Halorhodospira halophila: one gene and its partner. Each later gene encodes a partner of the first gene's protein in a complex. Links are inferred from orthologs where the notes say so. Each region holds a gene or a part of one and is shown in the gene's direction. Other genes may lie near its edges.

Region 1 (7,006 bases):
TGCCCCAGGTGGCCTGCTTCGATACCGCCTTCCACCGCACCCAGCCGGCGGTCGCCCAGCGCTTCGCCCTGCCGCGTGCCTACGAGCAGCGTGGCGTGGTCCGCTACGGCTTCCACGGCCTCTCCTACGAGTACATCGCCGCCCGCCTGCCGGAATACGATCCGGCCGCCGCGGCAGGGCGCACCGTGGTCGCCCACCTGGGCGCCGGCGCCAGCCTCTGCGCCCTGGCCGGCGGGCGCAGCGTGGCCACGACGATGGGCTTTACCGCCTTGGACGGTCTGCCCATGGGGCAGCGCTGCGGCAACATCGACCCCGGGGTGATCCTGCACCTGCTCCAGCAGGAGGGGATGACGGCGGCGGAGGTCGAGCGCCTGCTCTACCGCGAGTCCGGGCTGCTGGGCGTCTCCGGGCTCTCCGCCGACATGCGCGTGCTCCTCGACAGCGACGACCCGGCCGCCGAAGAGGCGGTGGATCTCTTCTGCCACCGTACGCTGCGCGAGATCGGTGGCCTGGCTGCGGTCCTCGGCGGGCTGGACGCTGTGGTCTTCACCGCCGGGATCGGCGAGCACGCCACGCCGGTGCGCCGGCGCATCCTCGAGGGGCTGGCCTGGCTCGGCCTGGAGCTCGACGGCGCCGCCAACGAGGCCGGTGGACCCCGGCTGACCGCGGCGGGCAGCGCCCTTCGCGCCTGGGTTATCCCCACCGACGAGGAGCGGGTCATCGCCGCCCACACCGCCCGCCTGGCCGCCTGAGGCGGCGCTCGCCGCCGCCGGGGCGGGGGATGTACAATGGCCCGACGCGAAGAAAGGCAGGGCCGATGAGCGATCGCTACCCGGAGACGCTCCACCGCAGCACCGTTGCCCGCTCGCGGCTGTTTCGCATCGAGTCGGTGGGGCTGCGCTTTCGTAACGGCGTCGAGGTGGAGTACGAGCGACTGGGGGGCAGCGCAGCCGGGGCGGTGCTGGTGGTCCCGGTGAACACCCGTGGCGAGGTGCTGCTCATCCGCGAGTACGCCGCCGGCACCGAGTGCTACGAGCTGGGGCTGCCCAAAGGCCGCGTGGAGCCCGAGGAGGACCCGCTGCGCGCTGCCAACCGCGAGCTCATGGAGGAGGTCGGCTACGGCGCCGAGCGGCTCACCGTGCTGCGCAGCGTCACCCTGGCGCCCGCCTACTTCAGTCACCGCACGCAGCTCATCCTCGCCGAGGGGCTCTACGAGCATCCCCTGCCCGGTGATGAGCCGGAGCCGATCGAGGTGGTGCCCTGGCCGCTGGAAGAGCTGGAACGGCTCCTCGGGCAGGCCGATCTGACCGAGGCGCGCTCGATTACCGCGCTGTTCCTGGCGCGGGATCACCTGGCGGCGCGCACGGCGTAATGCGCGCCCGAACGACACGGAAGGGATGATGGCAGAGCAACAGTGGCAGCGCTGGCTGGCGCCGGTGCAGGAGATCGCCGAGCAGGCCGGTGAGCGCATCATGGCGGTGTACCGCACCGCCGACTTCGAGGTAGAGGCCAAGGCGGACGACAGCCCGTTGACCCGGGCCGACCAGGCGGCCCACGACGCCATCCGGGCCGGGTTGGGCGGCCTGACCCCCGATCTGCCGCAGCTCTCGGAGGAGGGCGAGGACATCGAGCCGGCCGAGCGCGCGGCGTGGGGGCAGTACTGGCTGATCGACCCGCTGGACGGCACCCGGGAGTTCATCAAGCGCAACGGTGAGTTCACCGTGAACATCGCGCTGGTCGACGGCGGTCGCCCGGTGCTCGGCGTGGTGCACGCCCCGGATCTGGGGGTGACCTGGGCGGCTGCGGCAGGCGCCGGTGCTTGGCGCGAGGCCGGCGGAGAGCGGCGCGGCATCCGCACCCGGGCGGCCGAGCCGCCGCTGACCGCCGTGGTCAGCCGCTCCCACCGCGAGGCGGCGGTGTCCGATATCCTCGCCCGGCTGGGCGATTACCGCGAACTCTCGGTGGGCAGCTCGCTGAAGATCTGCCGCATTGCCGAGGGCGAGGCCGACCTGTACCCGCGCTTCGGGCCCACCTGCGAGTGGGACACCGGTGCGGCGCAGTGCGTGCTGGAGGCCGCCGGCGGTCGCCTGATGGACGTCGGCGGGGACCCGCTGCGTTACAACACCGGGGCGTCGCTGCTCAATCCCGATTTCATCGCCGTGGGCGACCCGGCCTACGACTGGGCGCGCATTACCGACGGCCTGCCCTGGGAGGCGCGACGCTAGGCCGCCAGCGGGGTACTTGTGATTGTGGAGTCTCACCCGCATCATTATAGGATCATAGCCTGTCCCGTAGCGGAGGTAACCGGAATTGGCCGAGTCCATGGCCCCCCTGGAAGAGGTGGAAGCGCAGCTGACCCGTATCAGCCACTGCGTCGCCGAGGCGGTGGCGGCGGTCTGCAGCGACCCGGGCGCCTCGCCGGTGCTGCGGGCGGTGTTCGAGGAGCTGCTGCGCAAGAGTGAGGCGACACTCAACTGCGTCGAGTGTCAGCGCTTGTGCTGTTTCCGCGCCCGGGTGATCGAACTCGAGCAGGCGGCGGATTCGGCACGCGCCGCAGCCATCGCCGACGAAGGCGCCGGCGAGCAGACCCAGGAGCGGATCCTCGCCGCCCACGACGCCCTGCGCGACCTCAAACAGGTGGCAGAGCGTGGTCTGCGCTGCTGCGAAGCGCTCGGCGCCTGCCAGCGCAGTTGACACGCTGGCCGAGGGCCGCTATTTTCCGTCCTACTACAACCGCGCGTCGCGCGCCGGCTCTTTTGGCAGCGCAGCGCCCAATCCCGCATTCGGCCCCCTTGTCGGGATCCTCGGTTCCAATCAGCGAGCGGTTTCCAATTTTCCGAGCCCCGCGCAGCGGCTCCGCCCATATCGACGCAATCGAACCTGGAGGTCTTCTACCGTGAGCGACGCAATCGTGCACGCCACCGACCAGAATTTCGAGCAGGAAGTGCTTCAAGCCAGCGTGCCGGTGCTGGTGGATTACTGGGCCGAGTGGTGTGGCCCGTGCAAGATGATCGGCCCCATTCTCGAAGAGATCGCTGCCGATTACGGCGACCGCCTCAAGGTGGTCAAGCTGAACATCGACGAGAACCCGGAAACGCCGCCGAAGTACGGCATCCGCGGGATCCCCACGCTGATGCTGTTCAAGGGCGGGAACGTCGAGGCCACCAAGGTCGGCGCGCTGTCCAAGTCCCAGCTGACCGCGTTCATCGACAGCAACCTGTAGCGAAACCGCCGCGGCGCCGCCCCCGGATGCAGTCCCGCGCTACCGCGCCCCTGCGGACCTCCGGCGGGACGGCGCCCCCGTGACCCTCCCCACGCCGAAGCGAACCATGAATCTCACCGAGCTCAAGAGAAAGCCAGCCACCGAACTCCTGGAGATCGCCCAGTCCATGGGCATTGAGGGCACTGCCCGCTCCCGGAAGCAGGACATCATCTTTGCCATCCTCAAGGCCCACGCCAAGAACGGCGACTCCATCTACGGCGACGGCGTCCTCGAGATCCTCCAGGACGGCTTCGGCTTCCTGCGCTCCGCCGATGCCTCGTACATGGCCGGGCCCGACGATATCTACGTCTCGCCCAGCCAGATCCGGCGCTTTGCGCTGCGTACCGGGGACACCATCACCGGCAAGATCCGCCCGCCCAAGGATGGCGAGCGCTACTTCGCGCTGCTCAAGGTTGACCAGATCAACTTCGAGCCGCCGGAGGCGGCCAAGAACAAGGTCCTCTTCGAGAACCTGACGCCGCTCTTTACCCGCGACCGCATGCGCATGGAGCGGGGCAACGGCTCCACCGAGGACCTCACCGCCCGCGTCATCGATCTGGTCGCCCCCATCGGCAAGGGCCAGCGTGGCCTGATCGTCTCGCCGCCGAAGGCCGGCAAGACGATGATGCTCCAGAACGTCGCCCAGAGCATCACCTACAACTACCCCGAGTGCTACCTCATCGTCCTGCTCATCGACGAGCGGCCCGAGGAGGTCACCGAGTTCGCCCGCTCGGTGCTCAGCGCCGAGACCGTCTCCTCCACCTTCGACGAGCCGGCCTCGCGCCACGTCCAGGTCGCCGAGATGGTCATCGAGAAGGCCAAGCGCCTGGTCGAGCATAAGAAGGACGTGGTCATCCTGCTCGACTCCGTCACCCGCCTGGCGCGCGCCTATAATACGGTAGTGCCGTCCTCCGGCAAGGTGCTAACCGGCGGTGTCGACGCCAACGCCCTGCACCGGCCCAAGCGCTTCTTCGGCGCGGCGCGCAATGTCGAGGAGGGCGGCAGCCTGACCATCCTCGCCACCGCGCTGGTGGAGACCGGCTCGCGCATGGACGAGGTGATCTACGAGGAGTTCAAGGGCACCGGCAACATGGAGCTGCACATGGACCGGAAGATCGCCGAGAAGCGCATCTACCCGGCCATCCACCTCAACCGCTCCGGGACCCGCCGCGAGGAACTGCTGATGACGCCGGAGGAGCTGCAGAAGACCTGGATCCTGCGCAAGCTCTTGAACAACATGGACGAAGTCGCCGCCATCGAGTTCCTCCTCGACAAGCTCAAGGACACCAAGACCAACACCGAGTTCTTCGAGGCCATGAAGCGCACATGACCCTGCCGCGCCGCCGCGTCCGTGCCCCGCTGATCGCCGCCGTGGTGATGGCGGTGGCCGGCCCGGCGTCGGCGCACGGCTACCAGGGTGAGCGCGGATACGACGTGGATCTGCGCATCAGCGGTGCCCACGCCCAGACCGACCTCGACTACGGCAATCGCACCGTCGAGCACCGCACCAGCCGCGTCGGCTTCCAGCTCTTCGAGGTCGGCAACCCGCAGATCCAGCCCGGCCTGTTCGGCGGCTGGATGCGCTCCCGGGTGGACGACCCCGGCCCCGCCCCCGACAGCCAGGTGGCCGACACCACCCGGCTCAGCGGTTACTACATCGGCGCCGGCGTGCGCTCGCACCTGTTCCACCGCGAGCCGGTGAGCCTGCTCGGCGAGGTCCGCTACACCTGGCACGACGTCGACGGCAGCAGCAACGGCCGCGAGGTCGAGCGCGAGTGGACCGAGCTGCAGGCGCGGCTCGGGCCGGTGGTGCGCGTCGGCCCGGTGCGCTGGAGCGTGGGCGGCTACCTCAGTGCCATCGATGGCGATCAGTACGTGAATGGTGTACGCGAGGGCTTCGAGCAGGACCGGCTCACCGGCGCCTACACCCAGCTCGATCTGATGGTCGATCGCACCGGCTACGTCGGCCTGCACGCGGACACCGGCGGCAGCGCCGGCGTGCACATGGTCTTCGGCCGCATCTTCTAGCCCGGATACCCGGCGCGCAGCAGGGGTGATTGGGCTATAGTAGGGGCTGGTGGAGACCATCCACGAAGCGGCTTTCACCCCGGAGGATCCATGCCCCTGAACCGTTTCCCCGCCCTGCTGGCGGCCAGCGCCTTGGCCGCGACCCTGATCGGTTGCGGCACCACCCCCGACGAGCCGCCCGAGACCGAGCCCGAGGCCGAGGAGCGCCTGGGGCTGCCCGGCTGGTACGTGCAGCGCGAGACGCCGGAGGAGTCCATGGTGGTCTACGGCTTCGGCGTCTCCCAGGCCGAGCCGGACTATCCGGATCAGATGCGCCGCCAGGCGCGCACCAACGCCGCCGCCGAGATCGCCGAGCAGCTGACCCAGACCATCCAGGCGCTCAACAGCGAATACTTCGACCGTCAGGACCTGGGCCGTGACGAGGAGGGCGCGCGCACCCGGCAGCAGCTGCAGCAGAGCACCGAGCAGTGGATCGACCAGACCCTGGTCGGCGTGCAGGTCAAACGCACCGACGTCACCGAGGACGGCCGCTGGGTGGTGATGTCGCAGTACGATCTGGAGCAGGACTTCGACGCCTACTTCCGCGCCATCGGAGCCGAGGACGACGATGGGCTGCGTTCGGATCTGCGCGGCGCCGCCGAGAACCACCTGGACCGGCTGCGCGAGCGGGTCAACCAGTAGGGGGCACCATGCGCCGTGGCCGGACGTTGTTGATCCCGCTGCTCGGCGCGCTGCTGCTCGGCGGCTGTGCCGAGCGGGTTGAGCGCAGCGCCAGCGAGCGGGCCGCCGAGCGCGCCCTGGAGGAGGCCGAGACCCGCGAGGAGCGGGAGCAGGCCGAGCAGGATCTGGAACGGGCCCGGGACGAGCATCGCGACCGCATGCAGCAGCGGTGACGGGGGCTCCCGTGCCGGGCCGCCTGCCACGTTTCGCCGCCGTCCTGCTGCTGGTTGGCGGGATGGTGCTCGGCGGCGGGTGTGCCTGGCTCGGCGATCGCCACCCCGATGCTGCGGAGTTGCGCGAGCAGGGGCGGGCGGCGGCGGAGCCGGGTTACACCTACGGGCACGGCACCGGCGAGACCCCCGAGGAGGCACGCCAGTCGGCCCTCTACGAGATCGCCGGCGAGGTGGTCACCGCCGTGCGCGGCGAGCAGCGCGAGGTCTTCCGCAGCCTGCAACGCCGGGGTGAGGTCGCCGGGGACGAGGTGGAGCGGGACACCGAGCTGGAACTTACCGCCACCGTGGCCTCGGTGAGCCACGTCGCCCTGGAGGGTGCAAGCGTAGTGGCCGAGCAGCGGGTGGCCGAAGGGTGGTACGTTCGGGTTCGCCTGCCCGATGCGCGCATGGATCGGCTGCGCGCCCAGGCCCGGCGCAACGCCCCGGCCATGGCGCAGTTCGAGCTCACCGAGGCGGTGCCCGAGGACCGCCCCGGGCAGCGCTTCGCCCGCGCGGCGCGGGGCCACCAGACGGTGGTGCGCACCGGCGTGGGCGATGAGCGACTCTACAGCCCCCGCCTGGGCGAGACCACCTTCGCCGCCTACTTCGAGGAGACCGCCCGGGAGGCCGCCGCGCAACTGCAGGTGATCCCGGTGGTGACCGACGGCGAGGTCCGCTTCGTGGCCGTGGACCGCCACTCCCTGCGCCCACAGCCCAACCTCAAGCTGCGCATTGGCGGCATGACCCTGCTCACCGATGACGACGGCTGGACGGCGGCGCGCAG
Region 2 (5,045 bases), on another replicon or contig:
CACTCCAGGGAGCTGGCCTGTGGACGCGCATCCGCGCCATCCTCCTGCCGCTGACCCTCTCCGGCCTGCTCTCCGCCGGCCTCGCTGTATTCGCCACCAGTGTCTTCGACCTGGCCATCACCACCATGCTACAGCCGCCGGGCTTCCCGACCATCCCGGTGATCATCGACGAGCATTTCCGCACGGTGCAGTACGAATGGGCGACCGCCGCTACGGTCGTGGTCTGCCTGATCACCGCAGCGGTCATCGTCACGGTCCGTTTCAGCGCCCGACGGCTGTTCCGTAGCTACTTCGAAACCACGACGGAGACATCACGATCATGACCACGACGAAACCCGCCAACCGGGCACAGGCCGCCGGCGTGGAGGTGGACGCCGTCAGCCGCCACTTCGACGGGGTCCCGGCGCTGGGACAGGCCTCCCTGAACATCCACCCCGGCGAGGTAATCGCCATCCTCGGCCCTTCCGGTTGCGGGAAGTCCACGCTGCTTCGCCTGATCGCCGGGCTCGACACGCCCAGCGCGGGGGCCATCCGCATCGGCGGCCGGTGCGTATCCCGGCCCGGCGCCGTCGTTCCGCCCGAGCAGCGCCCCGTGAACATGGTCTTCCAGGACTTCGCCCTGTGGCCGCACATGACCGTGGAGCGCATTGTCCGCTTCGGTATGCGTCATCGCGGTGTGCCCAAGGCCGTGTGGGCTTCGCGCACGGCGGAGCTGCTCGGCATGCTCGGCCTGGACGGGATGGCACAGCGCTACCCGCGCCAGCTCTCCGGCGGGCAGCAACAGCGGGTGGCCATCGCACGCGCGCTGGCCACGGACCCGCAGGTGCTTCTGTTCGATGAGCCCCTGTCCAACCTCGATGCCCAGCTGCGGATCCAGATGCGCATCGAGCTCGCCGAGCTGCTGCAGCGGCTCGAGACCACTGCCATTTACGTCACCCACGATATCCACGAGGCGGTCGCCCTAGGGCACCGGCTGGTGGTCATGCGCGGCGGTCAGGTCGAGCAGGTGGGCTCGGCGAAGGAGGTCTTCCAGTCGCCGTCGAACGCCTGGATTGCCGGCCTGGTGGGCTACAACAACCAGCTGCAGGCCGAGATCGTCGGCCACGATGGCGAAGGCCGCCTCAGCGTCCGCAGCGGCGGCACGCACATGACGGTTCGCGGCCATGCCCGGGGCGAGCCCCGCGGCACTGGAGCCACGGTCCGCATCCGTCCGGAAGCCATCCGTCCGCTGCGCGCGGACGAGCCAGCACGCGCCGACGAGCAGCTGGTCACGGCCACCGTGGAGCAGTGCTGTTTCGAGGGTTACCACTGGCGGGTGGTATGCCGCCTCGGCGATGAGCCGCTGACGTTCTTTTCCCGCCATCCGCTGGACGCCGCCGGCCCCGTGCAGCTGGCCATCGATACCGAAGGGACCTGCGCCTACAGCGACGAGCCAACCGCTGCCAACTCCGCCCCGGAAGGCGCCGCAGACTGCCAGCTGCGGACAGCCTGACGCCGGCGGATCACTGTCATCCCCGGCTCACGCAGCCATCACGACCCTGCAACATGGCCCCCGCAGACTCGGGGGCCATGAGCAAAAAGATCTTACCCCCGCCCGCCCCATTGCAACGCGTGAGCATCGTGTCCGAAACCTACGCCCCGGAAGCCAACGGGGTGGCCACGACGCTCTCGCACCTGGTCGCCGGTTTGAGACAGGACACGACCCGGGTTGACCTGATCGTGCCCCACCACCCGGCGCGTCCACGCGGCCAGGAGACCAACCTCTACCCGGTCTGCGGCGTTTCGATACCGGGCTACCGGGAGGTCCGTTGCGGCCTCGTCCGCCCCCGCCTCCTCGAAGAGCTCTGGCGCAGCCAAAGACCGGACGCCGTCTATATCGCCACGGAAGGGCCCCTGGGCTGGTCGGCGCAGCGGGCGGCGGCCCGCCTGCGCCTACCCACCGTCAGCGGCTTCCACACGCGCTTCGATACCTACGCCAGCCACTACGGGCTCGGCCCGCTGAACGGGGCCGTCCAGCGCTACCTGCGCCGATTCCACAATCGAACCGACCGGACACTGGTTCCTGAAACCCGCTTGGCCGAGGCACTGACCGAGCGGGGCTACCGGAACGTCGAGACCCTCGGCCGGGGGGTCGACACCCACCGCTTCCACCCGGACCGGCGCTCGGCCACGTTGCGCGCTGGCTGGGGAGCCGATGACCGTGCCCCGGTTCTGCTCTATGTCGGGCGTCTGGCCGCGGAGAAGAACCTAGGCCTGGCCGTCGAGGCGTTCCGCCATATCCAGCACGTACAGCCGGCGGCAAGACTGGTACTTGTCGGCGACGGCCCGATGCGCGCGGAACTCCAGCGTCAGCACCCGGATCTGATCTTCGCCGGTGTGCGCCGCGGCGCGGACCTCGCCCGCTATTACGCCTCGGCGGATCTGTTCCTCTTCCCCAGCCTGAGCGAGACCTTCGGCAACGTGACGCTCGAGGCACTGGCCAGCGGGGTGCCAGTCATCGCCTTCGACTACGCCGCTGCCCATCGCCACGTCGAGGACGCCGTCAGTGGCCGCCTTGTTGCCCGGGACGACCCCGGCGGCTGGATCGAGGCCGCCGTCGGATCCGCGCTCCTCGCTCCGGAAACCCGCCAGCGCTGGCAAAAGGCCGCCCGCGCCGAGGTTGAATCCCTGAGTTGGCAACACGTCGCTCGGCGTTTCGGCCACATCCTGGCCGAGGCCGTGCGGGGACACGATGGCCTGAACCGAGGAGGGGTCACGCTATGCAGCAAGCCCTGATCCGCTTTCAGCAGTGGGAGCTGCTTCTCTGCCTGGCGCTGCGCCGGGTCCAGCAACGGCAGTTGTCGCGCCGGGTGTTCGTCGCGGCGAGTCGTCTGGGCGACGGTGGGCTCTGGTACGGCCTCATGGCCGGTATCCTCCTGATCGAGGGGATCAACGGAGCGACTGCGGTGCTGCACATGGCCGCAGCGGGCCTGGTCGGCACCCTGCTCTACACGCTCATCAAGCGCGGCACGCGTCGGCTCCGGCCGTATGAGGCAGACCCCTCCCTGACCCCGGGGACACCGGCCCTCGACCGCTACAGCTTCCCCTCCGGGCATACCTTGCATGCGGTCGGATTCACGCTGCTGGCTAGCGCCTACTACCCGGCCCTTGCCGTATGGCTGATCCCGGTCGCCGGGCTCATCGCCGCCTCGCGGGTGGTCCTGGGGCTCCACTACCCGACGGACGTCCTCGCCGGTGCCCTGATCGGCGCCCTGATCGCCCATGGCAGCCTGTGGCTGTTCGTGGTTTAGACTCGGGAGCTACCGCGCCCCCATCCATGGAGGACGCCCATGACCAACACGCGCACCCTGCTCTTCCTCTGCACCGGCAACTCCTGCCGGTCCCAGATGGCCGAAGGTTACGCCCGAACGATGGCGGACGAAAGCTGGCGGGTGCTGTCCGCCGGCATCGAAGCGCACGGCCAAAATCCCCGCGCGATCGCCGTCATGCGCGAGGACGGGGTTGATATAGCCAACCAACATTCGACCGTCTTGACCGAGGATATGCTGAACCAGGCCGATATGCTGGTCACGGTATGCGGACACGCCGACGAGCACTGCCCCGTGGTGCCCGGCCGGGTTGTTAAACACCACTGGCCGCTGCCGGACCCGGCCCGCGCCGAGGGCACCGACGAGGAGATCCTCAATGCCTTCCGTGCCGTTCGGGACGACATCAAGCAGCGTGTCCGCGCGCTCCTCACCGATCCGATCTCCACGACCTAGGAGAATCCACGCGGCAACCGGTCTGGCGGGCACCCGGTCTGTCGGAGTCCCGTAAAGCGCGTTTATATACGGTTGACCGGATATATGGACAAACGTACTCTTGCCGGATAACCGGAGAGATGGGCCGCGTCGATCCGCAGGAGGGCAGGCGATGAAGATCGAACGGATCATGACCCGGGAGCCGACCACGGTCCCCCCGGAAACCCCGGTTCACGAGGTGGCGAATGCGATGCTCGCGCAATGCCTGAACAGCATCGCTGTGGTCGACGCGCAGGGAACCCTGATCGGCATCGTCTCCACCGGCGATCTCACGCACAGGATGGCGGATCTGCGGGTCCCGCAGCGTGAGTCCTGGTGGGTCGAGTCCCTCTACCGCTCCCCCCTGCGCGGCGCCGCTGCCGACGAGCCGGATCGGGTGGAAGGACGCACGGCGCAGCAGGTCATGACCCGCAAGCTAGTGACCGTCACCCCGCAGGATGACACGAGCGTGGCGGCCCGTATGCTCCTCGAGCACCGCATCCATGCAGTGCCAGTCGTCAACCGCGAGGGACGTCTGCTCGGGATGGTCACGCGCTTCGATCTGATGCGCTGCCTGACGCAGCACCCGGAGTGCTGTAACCCCATGAAAGGGGATCTGCCCAGCGACGACTCATCCCCGTGACCCCAACCACCCCAACACCCTCCTGACCCCGAAGACCGGAAGCCATGCTATTAGCCGCCATCGCGATCTTCGTCATCACCATCGCTCTGGTCATCTGGCAGCCCAAGGGGCTGGGCATCGGCTGGAGCGCGACCGCCGGTGCCCTGGTGGCGCTGGTCACCGGCGTGGTCGAGCTAAGCGATGTCCCCGTGGTGGTGGATATCGTCTGGAACGCCACCCTGACCTTCGTGTTCATCATCATCATCTCGCTGCTGCTGGACGAGGCCGGATTCTTCGAATGGGCGGCGTTACACGTGGCGCGCTGGGGCAAGGGCAGCGGCCTGCGCCTCTACGCCTTTATCATCTTCCTGGGCGCAGCAGTGGCGGCGATCTTCGCCAACGACGGCGCTGCACTCATGCTGACCCCGATCGTCCTTGAGATGCTCTTGGCGCTCGGCTTTTCGGCCGGTGCGGCGTTCGCCTTCGTCATCGCGGCGGGGTTCATCGCCGATACCGCCTCGCTGCCGCTGGTCATCTCCAACCTGGTGAACATCGTCTCGGCGGACTTCTTCGATATCGGCTTCAACCAGTATGCGATGGTCATGGTGCCGGTGACGGTGGTCTCGGTGCTCGCCTCACTGGCC

Evidence for each region. The genes of interacting proteins can lie anywhere in the genome.
Region 2: the proteins of trxA (region 1) and arsC are in contact, whole or in part, in an NMR structure (PDB 2IPA), measured with the Bacillus subtilis proteins. The link is inferred for Halorhodospira halophila from one-to-one orthologs.

What each region holds. Positions count from the first base shown.
Region 1 is NZ_NHSN01000025.1:344,347-351,352, reverse strand. Bases 1,839-4,559 are described here. They hold trxA (thioredoxin TrxA), read left to right. Parts: upstream 1,839-2,896; coding sequence 2,897-3,223; downstream 3,224-4,559. Other genes in these bases: rho (transcription termination factor Rho), read left to right, coding at 3,330-4,559; CCR79_RS10975 (hypothetical protein), read left to right, coding at 2,323-2,694; cysQ (3'(2'),5'-bisphosphate nucleotidase CysQ), read left to right, coding at 1,839-2,225. In the rest of the region: CCR79_RS10990 (acetate/propionate family kinase), read left to right, coding at 1-752; ADP compounds hydrolase NudE, read left to right, coding at 818-1,372; more of cysQ, read left to right, coding at 1,401-1,838; more of rho, read left to right, coding at 4,560-4,592; CCR79_RS10960 (hypothetical protein), read left to right, coding at 4,589-5,290; CCR79_RS10955 (LPP20 family lipoprotein), read left to right, coding at 5,381-5,971; CCR79_RS10950 (hypothetical protein), read left to right, coding at 5,980-6,183; CCR79_RS10945 (hypothetical protein), read left to right, coding at 6,195-7,006. UniProt on the Bacillus subtilis protein: Participates in various redox reactions through the reversible oxidation of its active center dithiol to a disulfide and catalyzes dithiol-disulfide exchange reactions.
Region 2 is NZ_NHSN01000002.1:20,148-25,192, forward strand. The notes cover bases 2,143-5,045. They hold arsC (arsenate reductase (thioredoxin)), read left to right. Parts: upstream 2,143-3,329; coding sequence 3,330-3,761; downstream 3,762-5,045. Other genes in these bases: CCR79_RS00765 (glycosyltransferase family 4 protein), read left to right, coding at 2,143-2,775; CCR79_RS00770 (phosphatase PAP2 family protein), read left to right, coding at 2,760-3,290; CCR79_RS00780 (CBS domain-containing protein), read left to right, coding at 3,913-4,422; CCR79_RS00785 (arsenic transporter), read left to right, coding at 4,467-5,045. In the rest of the region: CCR79_RS00755 (ABC transporter permease), read left to right, coding at 1-323; CCR79_RS00760 (ABC transporter ATP-binding protein), read left to right, coding at 320-1,492; more of CCR79_RS00765, read left to right, coding at 1,570-2,142. UniProt on the Bacillus subtilis protein: Catalyzes the reduction of arsenate [As(V)] to arsenite [As(III)]. In vitro, can dephosphorylate para-nitrophenyl phosphate (pNPP).